One region of the Embleya sp. NBC_00888 genome, then DNA from elsewhere that is predicted to be linked to it. Evidence: predicted binding sites of a transcription regulator. Region 1 holds the regulator's gene; each other region holds the start of a gene.
The links. Region 1 encodes HrcA, which represses chaperone genes, less so after heat shock. Its sites were predicted from a motif close to TTNGCACTCNGNNNNNCNGAGTGCNAA; they were not measured.
Positions count from the first base shown of each region.

Region 2: groES (co-chaperone GroES) is a predicted target of HrcA. The motif match lies at 1,678-1,704, and genes of this name have one in related genera.
Region 3: groL (chaperonin GroEL) is a predicted target of HrcA. The motif match lies at 1,748-1,774, and genes of this name have one in related genera.

Region 1 is NZ_CP108784.1:2,997,151-3,000,425, reverse strand. Features, by position in the region: gene OG948_RS12060 (DUF3097 domain-containing protein) at 1-126, opposite strand, end outside; gene OG948_RS12055 (MBL fold metallo-hydrolase) at 156-911, opposite strand; gene hrcA (heat-inducible transcriptional repressor HrcA) at 1,060-2,076, shown strand; gene dnaJ (molecular chaperone DnaJ) at 2,079-3,209, shown strand.
Region 2 is NZ_CP108784.1:5,228,462-5,231,736, reverse strand. Features, by position in the region: gene groL (chaperonin GroEL) at 1-1,094, opposite strand, end outside; gene groES (co-chaperone GroES) at 1,229-1,537, opposite strand; gene OG948_RS22425 (THUMP-like domain-containing protein) at 1,783-2,991, shown strand; gene OG948_RS22420 (polysaccharide deacetylase family protein) at 3,011-3,275, opposite strand, start outside.
Region 3 is NZ_CP108784.1:3,871,062-3,874,336, reverse strand. Features, by position in the region: gene groL (chaperonin GroEL) at 1-1,589, opposite strand, end outside; gene OG948_RS15995 (cold-shock protein) at 2,041-2,244, opposite strand; gene OG948_RS15990 (ubiquitin-like small modifier protein 1) at 2,666-2,944, opposite strand; gene thrC (threonine synthase) at 2,941-3,275, opposite strand, start outside.

The DNA of each region.
Region 1 (3,275 bases):
GACCACCGCGCCACAGAAGCCGGTGGACGCCTCCTCCACCACCAGATCGCGATCGGCCGCGACCTCCGGGACGGGCTTGTCCTTCTTCCATCCCGGGATCAGCGACTCGGGTCCGTAACTGCGCATGACGGTGACGCTAGCCGGGTGACGGTACGTCAGTCCGGTACGACGCGCCCGGCGGCGACGTCGGCCAGCCACCGGTTCTGCCGGATCACGAACTCCGTGTCGACCACCGCGCCGTGTCCGGGCAGCCAGACACTCGCGTCCAGCGCGCGCACCCGGGCCAGCGAATCGCTCCACTCCGCGGCGAACGCGTCCGAGCCGAACAGCGGCGGTCCGCTCTCCTCGACGATGTCGCCGGCGATCAGCACACCGCAGTCGGGCACGTGCACGACCAGGTCGTGATCGGTGTGTCCGCGACCCGGCGCGTACAACACCACCTCGCGCCCGCCCAGATCCACGGTCACCGGCTGCTCGCGGGCCACCAGCCGGGTCGGCGGCACGATCCGCGCGGCGTTCATCAGGTCCGGGTCGAAGCCGTGCGAGATGCCGCTCGCGCGACCGGCCTCGGCGTACCGCTCCAGATAGTCCGGCAGATCCGCGTGGCCCCAGACCTCGGCGTCGGGGAAGGCGCGCAGCACCTCGTCGTTGCCGTAGCAGTGGTCGAAGTGGCCGTGCGTGTTCACCACCGCGACCACCCGCTCGGGCAGGTCGTGCGCGGGCAGCTCGCGAGCCAGCGAGGCCAGCAGATTCGCGGCCTCGTGGTCGTGCGATCCGGTGTCCACGAGCAGGATCCCGTCGCGTCCCGTGACGACCGCCACATTCAGCTCCAGGCCGGGCAGTCGACGGCGCAGGACGCCCGGTCCGATCGGCTCCCAGGTGGCGTGTTTCGGCTGTTCGGCGCGTACCATGCGTCAACCTTGGCACGGACTCAGGGGTACGGTCCGGATCGGGTGACCCGTACACTGGCACTCGGCGGGACGGAGTGCCAACCAGCGTGACGAACCGCCGCGAACGGGACAGGCAACGGGCGGAAGAACGGGTCAGGAGGTGCGCACCATGCTCGACGATCGCAAGCAGGACGTGCTGCGCGCCATCGTGCAGGACTATGTGGCGACCCAGGAGCCGGTCGGCTCCAAGGCGCTCGCGGACCGACACAACCTCGGGGTCTCCCCGGCCACCATTCGCAACGACATGGCCGCGCTGGAGGAGGAGGGCTACATCACGCAGCCCCACACCAGCGCCGGCCGCGTGCCCACGGACAAGGGCTACCGGCTGTTCGTCGACCGGCTCGCGGGCGTCAAGCCGCTGTCGGGCGCCGAGCGCCGGGCGATCCAGACGTTCCTGGCCGGCGCGGTGGACCTGGACGACGTGGTGGGCCGGACGGTGCGGCTGCTCGCGCAGCTCACCCATCAGGTGGCCGTCGTGCAGTACCCCTCGCTGACCCGCTCGACGATCCGGCACGTCGAGCTGCTCACCCTCGCGCCGACGCGCGTCATGCTCGTGCTGATCACCAGCACCGGCCGAGTCGAGCAGCGGGTGATGGACACCCCCGGCCCGGTCGGCGAGAACCTGCTCGCCGACGTGCGCGCGCGGCTGAACAGCCGGATCACCGGCAAGCGGTTCGCCGATGTGCCGTTGCTGGTCCAGGACCTCGCCGAACCGTTCACCGCCGAGGAACGGCCGATCGTGGCGGGCATCCTGGCCACGCTGCTCGACACCCTGGTCGAACACAAGGAAGAGAAGGTCGTCCTGGCCGGGACGGCCAACCTGACCCGCTTCGGTATGGACTTCCCGAACACGATCCGCCCGGTCCTCGAGGCACTGGAGGAACACGTCGTGCTGCTGCGCCTGTTGGGCGAGGCGACCGACCCGGGCATGGTCGTGCGGATCGGACACGAGAACATGCACGAAGGACTGGCCGCGACCTCGGTGGTCGCCGTCGGATACGGCAGTGGGCAGGAAACGCTGGCGAAGCTCGGGGTGCTCGGGCCGACCCGAATGGACTACCCCGGAACGATGGGAGCGGTGCGCGCCGTGGCACGGTACGTCGGACAGATCCTCGCGGAGTCGTAGAGTTGGCTACCGATTACTACGAGGTCCTCGGGGTGCGGCGGGACGCCACCCCGGAGGAAATCAAGAAGGCCTTCCGCCGGCTCGCTCGGGAGCTGCACCCGGACGTCAATCCGGACCCGAAGACGCAGGACCGGTTCAAGGAGATCAACAACGCCTACGAGGTCCTCTCGGACCCGCAGAAGCGGCAGATGTACGACCTCGGCGGCGACCCGCTGTCCTCCGGGGGCGGCGCGGGCGGCGGCTTCGGCCAGGCCGGCTTCGGCTTCAGCGACATCATGGACGCGTTCTTCGGCCAGGCCAGCCAGCGCGGTCCGCGCTCGCGCACGCGCCGCGGCCAGGACGCGATGATCCGGATCGAGATCACTCTCGAAGAGGCCGCGTTCGGCACCACCCGCGAGATCCAGGTGGACACCGCCGTCACGTGCAACACCTGCAACGGCGAGGGCGCGGCGCCCGGCACCACGGCGCAGACCTGCGACATGTGTCGCGGTCGCGGCGAGGTCAGCCAGGTCACCAAGTCCTTCCTGGGCCAGGTCATGACGTCGCGGCCGTGTCCGCAGTGTCAGGGCTTCGGCACCGTGGTCCCGCACCCGTGCCCCGAGTGCGCGGGCGACGGCCGGATCCGCGCGCGGCGCACGCTCACCGTCAAGATCCCGGCGGGCGTGGACAGCGGCACCCGGATCCAGCTCGCGGGCGAGGGCGAGGTCGGCCCCGGCGGCGGCCCGGCCGGCGACCTGTACGTGGAGATCGTCGAGGTCCCGCACACCACCTTCCAGCGGCGCGGCGACGACCTGCACTGCACGGTCACCATCCCGATGACGGCGGCGTCGCTGGGCACCAAGGTGCCATTGCAGACGCTGGACGGCACCGAGGAGATCGACATCCGCCCCGGCACCCAGTCGGGCCAGTCGATCCCGCTGCACGGGCGCGGCATCACCCACCTGCGCGGCGGCGGCCGGGGCGACCTGATCGTGCACGTCGAGGTGCAGACGCCGAGCAAGCTCGACCCCGAGCAGGAGGAACTGCTGCGCCGGCTGGCCAAGCTGCGCGGTGAGGAACGCCCCTCGGGTCAGTTCACGCCGGGCCAGCAGGGCCTGTTCTCCCGGCTCAAGGACGCGTTCAACGGACGCTGAGACGATGCGCGGCGCGCCCGAGGGCGCGCCGCGCGCGGTTTCGTGGTCGCGGGTGTCGGACGGGCC
Region 2 (3,275 bases), 2.2 Mb from region 1:
AGCTTCTCGCGGTCCCAGTCGGAGTCGGTGTCGTCGATCTCGCGCTTGATCTGCTTGACCCGGTCCGCGATCGCGGCGGCGTCGCCGGCGCCGTCGACCAGGGTGGTCGCGTCCTTGGTGATGGTGATGCGACGGGCGCTGCCCAGCACCTCCAGGCCGACCTGGTCGAGCTTGAGGCCGACCTCGGGGGCGATGACCTGACCGCCGGTCAGGATCGCCATGTCCTCCAGCATCGCCTTGCGGCGGTCGCCGAAGCCCGGGGCCTTGACCGCGACGGCGTTGAACGTGCCGCGGATCTTGTTCACGACCAGGGTCGACAGCGCCTCGCCGTCGACGTCCTCGGCGACGATCAGCAGCGGCTTGGACGCGCCGGCCTGGATGATCTTCTCGAGCAGCGGCAGCAGTTCGGCGATGGCCGAGATCTTGCCCTGGTGGATCAGGATGTACGGGTCGTCGAGGACGGCCTCCATACGCTCCTGGTCGGTGACCATGTACGGCGACAGGTAGCCCTTGTCGAACTGGAGGCCCTCGGCGAACTCCAGCTCCAGACCCATGGTCTGGGACTCCTCGACGGTGATCACACCGTCCTTGCCGACCTTGTCCATGGCCTCGGCGATCAGCTCGCCGATCTGCTGGTCCTGCGCCGAGAGCGCGGCGACGGCGGCGATGTCTTCCTTGCCGTCGATCGCGCGGGCGGTCTTGAGCAGCTGCTCGGACACCGCGGCGACGGCGAGGTCGATGCCCTTCTTCAGGTCCATCGGGGCCGCGCCGGCGGCCACGTTGCGCAGACCCTCGCGTACCAGCGCCTGGGCGAGCACCGTCGCGGTGGTGGTGCCGTCACCCGCGATGTCGTTGGTCTTGGTCGCGACTTCCTTGGCCAGCTGCGCGCCGAGGTTCTCGTACGGGTCCTCGAGCTCCACCTCACGGGCGATGGTCACGCCGTCGTTGGTGATGGTCGGGGCACCGAACTTCTTGTCGATCACGACGTTGCGGCCCTTGGGGCCGAGCGTGACCTTGACGGTGTCGGCCAGCGCGTTGACGCCGCGCTCCAGCGACCGCCGGGCCTTCTCGTCGAACTGGAGGATCTTCGCCATGAGGGTCTTCGTCCTTAAAGGTTGCTAGTCGACGTCGTACAACCGACTCCGCCCCGGGTCCACCGGCCGCGAGGGCAGGGCGATCCGGGGCGGGGTCGTCGAACCGTCACCGGTTCCGGCGCGTCAGCGCGATGTCACTTCTCGATGATCGCGAGCACGTCGCGAGCCGAGAGAACGAGGTATTCCTCGCCGTTGTACTTCACCTCGGTGCCGCCGTACTTGCTGTACAGCACGGTGTCACCGACGCTCACGTCGAGCGGCAGACGCTGACCGTCCTCGAAACGACCCGGGCCCACGGCCAGGACGACGCCCTCCTGGGGCTTCTCCTTGGCGGTGTCCGGGATCACGAGACCCGACGCGGTGGTCTGCTCGGCCTCAAGCGTCTGAACCACGATGCGGTCCTCGAGCGGCTTGATGGCAACCTTGGTGTTGGCGGTCGTCACGATGCGACCTCCCCCTTCGGAGATCTCACGGAAAAATGTCTGTCGGCGATGGGACAGATCCGTCGTCGCGGGTGCCGGACCTGCTCGTATCGCACTGGCACACTCATGGGGAGAGTGCCAGCACAGACACTAGGTGGCGGTTAGCACTCCGTCAACCAGAGTGCCAGATTCAGCGCGTCGGACCGCATTGTTCATACCGGTGGCCTTCCCGACGGGGGCCGGCGGCGCTCGGCGAGAATGGGCGCGTGCACACCGAAGCTTTCACCGCGCTGCTGACCGACGAGGGCCATTCGTTGTTGGACCTGCTCGCCGACCACGAGATCGGCGAAGAGCTGTCGTTGGCCACCCGGCTGCGTCGGGAGCACACGCCGGAGCTGGTGGCCGCCGCGCTCACCCAGTCCCGGCTGCGGCAGCGCGGGCGGGCCAAGTTCGGTGCGGACGCGGCGCGGATGTACTTCACACCCCATGGGCTGGAACAGTCCACCCGCACCTCGGTGGCCGAGCACCGGGCCGCCCGGCTGGTCGCGGCCGGCGGGATCGACCGGGTCGTGGACCTGTGTTGCGGCATCGGCGGCGACGCGCTCGCGCTGGCCCGCGCCGGGATCGCCGTACACGCGGTCGACCTGGACCCGCTGACCTGCGCGGTCGCCCGGGCCAACGCCGACGCGCTGGGCCTGGCGCACCTGCTCACCGTCGAGTGCGCGGACGTGACCGAGGTGGAGTTGGGCGGGTACGACGCGGCGCTGATCGACCCGGCCCGGCGCACCGCCCGGGGCCGCACCTTCGACCCCCGGGCATACTCGCCGCCGTTCTCGTTCCTGACCACGCTCGCCGCCCGGGTGCCGTGCGGCGCGGCCAAGGTCGCGCCCGGCATCCCGCACGAGATCGTGCCCGAGGGCATGGAGGCCGAGTGGGTCTCCGATCGCGGCGACGTCAAGGAGGCGGTGTTGTGGTGGGGTCGGCTAGCGCGTGGCGGCCTGCGCGCCACCGTGCTGCCCGCCGGCGCCGCGCTGGCCTCGGGCCCGGCCCGCAGGGCACCGGTGGGCCCGGTCCGCCGCTACCTCTACGAGCCGGACGGCGCGGTGATCCGGGCGCACCTGGTGGCCGAGGTGGGCGAGTTGGTGGACGGCAACCTGGTGGACGAGACGATCGCCTACCTCGCCTCGGACAAGCTGGTCGCCACCGCGTTCGCGAGCGTGTACGAGATCACCGACGTGTTGCCGTTCAACCTGAAGCGGCTCAAGGCCCTGCTGCGCGAGCGCGGCGTCGGCAACCTCACGGTCAAGAAGCGCGGCTCGGCGGTCGAACCCGAGGAGGTCCGCCGCCGGGTCGGGCCGACCGGCCCGAACGCGGCCACGGTGTTGCTGACCCGGGTGGCGGGCGCGCCCACGATGCTGATCGGGCAGCCGGTGTCCCCGGGGCAGCCGACCGATCGGCGGGCCTCGGCGGGGTAGTCGAGCGACCGGGAGGGCCTCAGCCGATGTAGTCCTCCAGGCGCGCGACCGTGTAGCCCTGGGCCTGGATCTTGCGCAGCATGTTGCCGAACATCTCGGTCATCGTGGTGCCCTTGAGCTCACCGGGCCCGCGGAAGTGGGCCAGGATGATGTCGCCCGGGTGCAGCTTCTTCTCGCCCACGTACTGCATGTCGTTGATCTGCATCGACTCCTGCCACTTGACGATCGCGTCGATCCCGCCGCAACCACCGGCCACCGTCTGCGTGGTCGCGTTCCAGTTGCCG
Region 3 (3,275 bases), 870 kb from region 1:
GCCGGGGCCGGGTTCTTCTCCGGCTTGTCGGCGATGACAGCCTCGGTGGTCAGGAACAGCGCGGCGATCGACGCGGCGTTCTGCAGCGCGGAACGGGTGACCTTCGCCGGGTCGATGATGCCCTCGGCGATGAGGTCCACGTACTCGCCGGTCGCGGCGTTGAGGCCGTGACCCGGGGTCAGGTTGCGCACCTTCTCCACAACCACGCCGCCCTCGAGGCCGGCGTTGACCGCGATCTGCTTGAGCGGGGCCTCGACGGCCAGGCGCACGATGTTCGCGCCGGTCGCCTCGTCGCCGTCCAGTTCGAGCTTGTCGAACGCGATGGTCGACGCCTGGAGCAGGGCCACGCCACCACCGGCGACGATGCCCTCTTCGACGGCGGCCTTCGCGTTGCGCACCGCGTCCTCGATGCGGTGCTTGCGCTCCTTGAGCTCGACCTCGGTCGCGGCGCCGGCCTTGATCACGGCAACGCCGCCGGCCAGCTTCGCGAGGCGCTCCTGGAGCTTCTCGCGGTCGTAGTCCGAGTCCGAGTTCTCGATCTCGGCGCGGATCTGGTTGACCCGACCCGCGACCTGGTCCGAGTCACCGGCACCGTCGACGATGGTCGTCTCGTCCTTGGTGACGACGACCTTGCGGGCGCGGCCGAGGAGTTCGAGACCCGCGGTGTCGAGCTTGAGGCCGACTTCCTCGGAGATGACCTGGCCACCGGTGAGGATGGCGATGTCGCCGAGCATGGCCTTGCGACGGTCGCCGAAGCCCGGCGCCTTGACGGCGACGGACTTGAAGGTGCCGCGGATCTTGTTGACGACGAGCGTGGCCAGGGCCTCGCCCTCGACGTCCTCGGAGATGATCATGAGCGGCTTGCCCGACTGCATGACCTTCTCCAGCAGCGGGAGGAGGTCCTTCACCGAGGTGATCTTCGAGTTGACGATGAGCACGTAGGCGTCTTCGAGGACGGCCTCCATGCGCTCCATGTCGGTCGCGAAGTACGGCGAGATGTAGCCCTTGTCGAAGCGCATGCCCTCGGTGAGCTCGAGCTCGAGACCGAAGGTGTTGCTCTCCTCGACGGTGATGACGCCTTCCTTGCCGACCTTGTCCATGGCCTCGGCGATCATCTCGCCGATCAGGGGGTCCGCGGCGGAGATCGAGGCGGTGGAGGCGATCTGCTCCTTCGTCTCGACGTCCTTGGCAAGCGCGAGAAGCTGCTCGGAGACGGCCTCGACGGCCTTCTCGATGCCACGCTTGAGGGCCATCGGGTTCGCGCCGGCGGCCACGTTGCGCAGGCCCTCGCGTACGAGCGCCTGGGCGAGGACGGTCGCGGTCGTCGTGCCGTCACCGGCGACGTCGTCCGTCTTCTTCGCGACCTCCTTGACCAGCTCCGCACCGATCTTCTCGTACGGGTCCTCGAGCTCGATCTCCTTGGCGATGCTCACACCATCGTTGGTGATGGTGGGCGCACCCCACTTCTTCTCGAGCACGACGTTGCGGCCCTTGGGGCCCAGCGTGACCTTGACGGCGTCGGCGAGCTGGTTCATCCCGCGCTCGAGGCCGCGGCGCGCTTCCTCGTTGAACGCGATGATCTTGGCCATGTGGTGAAGTCCTCCCAGAACGGGGGTGAGTGCCGGACCGCACAGGTGCCCGCGACGGACGACCCGACCACCGCGAGGATCCCTCCCTCACGGGTGCCGAGCCTCACCGGCTCGGTCCGTTTCTGTCACTCTCACATCCAGAGTGCTAACGCCAATGATTAGCACTCGACCATGCCGAGTGCAAGCGCAACGGCCGGTCCCGACCCGTCCGCGCACACCCCCGCGCGTGTCGCACGAAGCGCGGGTCCGCGCGGCCGCACGCACAACGACCGGGGCCCGGCCCCCGCATGGCGGGAAGGCCGGGCCCCGGTCACTGATCACACCCGATACGCATCCGATCCGACCATCGGACAACAGGTCGGACGAGAGATCGGGACAAGTGTTGTGCTGCGATGTGTCGTGCAGTCCGTGGTGTGGACCGTTTCAAGCAGAGGAGCGGATGCCCCCTGGTTCAGGCGGTGACGCGGACCATGTCGGCCTGCGGCCCCTTCTGCCCCTGCGAGATCTCGAACTCGACTCGCTGCCCCTCCTCGAGCGTCCGGTACCCGTCCATCTGGATCGCGCTGTAGTGGACGAAAACGTCCGCACCACCGTCGACCGCGATGAAGCCGTACCCCTTCTCCGCGTTGAACCACTTGACGGCGCCCTGAGCCATTCCTAACTCCCCTGTTACTGGCCCTTTCACGGATACTGCACGCCGCAGCTCCGGGTTCGTATCCAGAAGGACCCGGCCTTCCGCTACGACCGCGGCTGAATGTATCCGGACGGATGCCCGGAGCAACAGGTCAATCGGACGAGAATTCCCGAGTGAATAAAGCTCGCATTCTTCGTGAACCACCAGGAAAGCCGTATTTCAATTCATCAGGAAAACGACTTTCGATACATATCGGGTGTGATTCCGGCCACGGGTTTACCGACGCAACGCCGCCAAAGCGGGGAAATGGACCCGGGTAAACACGTGTAACGCACGGCGGCCGGGGAGAGAGGAAATCCGCCGCCCGGTGCTCCGGACGGCGGATTTCTCGGTTCCGTTTCGCGATCAGTGCCGATGAAGATCGGCAAGGTCGCCTATCGCGTCAGCAACCGCCGGCGACCGCCGGGATGATCGAAACGCTGCCGTTGTCGGGGATCGTCGTGGCGAGACCGTCCGCGAAGCGCACGTCCTCGTCGTTCACGTACAGATTCACAAAGCGGCGCAGCTTGCCCTCGTCGTCGAGGATGCGCGCGCGAATTCCGGTGTGATCCTTTTCCAGGGCGTCCAGGACCTCGGCGAGGGTGCTCCCCTCGACGGACACCTCGGCCGCCCCACCCGTGTAGGTGCGCAGGATCGTCGGGATGCGAACGGAGACGCTCATGCCAGGCCGGCCTTTCGGAAGGATTCCAGAGTGGGTCGAATGGTCGCGGTGGCGCCGGTGGTCGGCGTGACCGCGTCCAACGTCTTGAGGCCGTCGCCCGTGTTGAGCACGACCGTCTCGGCGTCCGGGTCCAGCGCGCCGGACGCGAGCAGCTTGCGCAGGCAGCCGACGGTCACGCCACCGGCGGTCTCGCCGAAGATGCCCTCGGTGCGGGCCAGCAGCTTCATCGCCTCGACCACTTCGGCGTCGGTGACGTCCTCCACCGCGCCGCCGGTGCGCTTGCACACGTCCAGCACGTACGGGCCGTCGGCCGGGTTGCCGATCGCGAGCG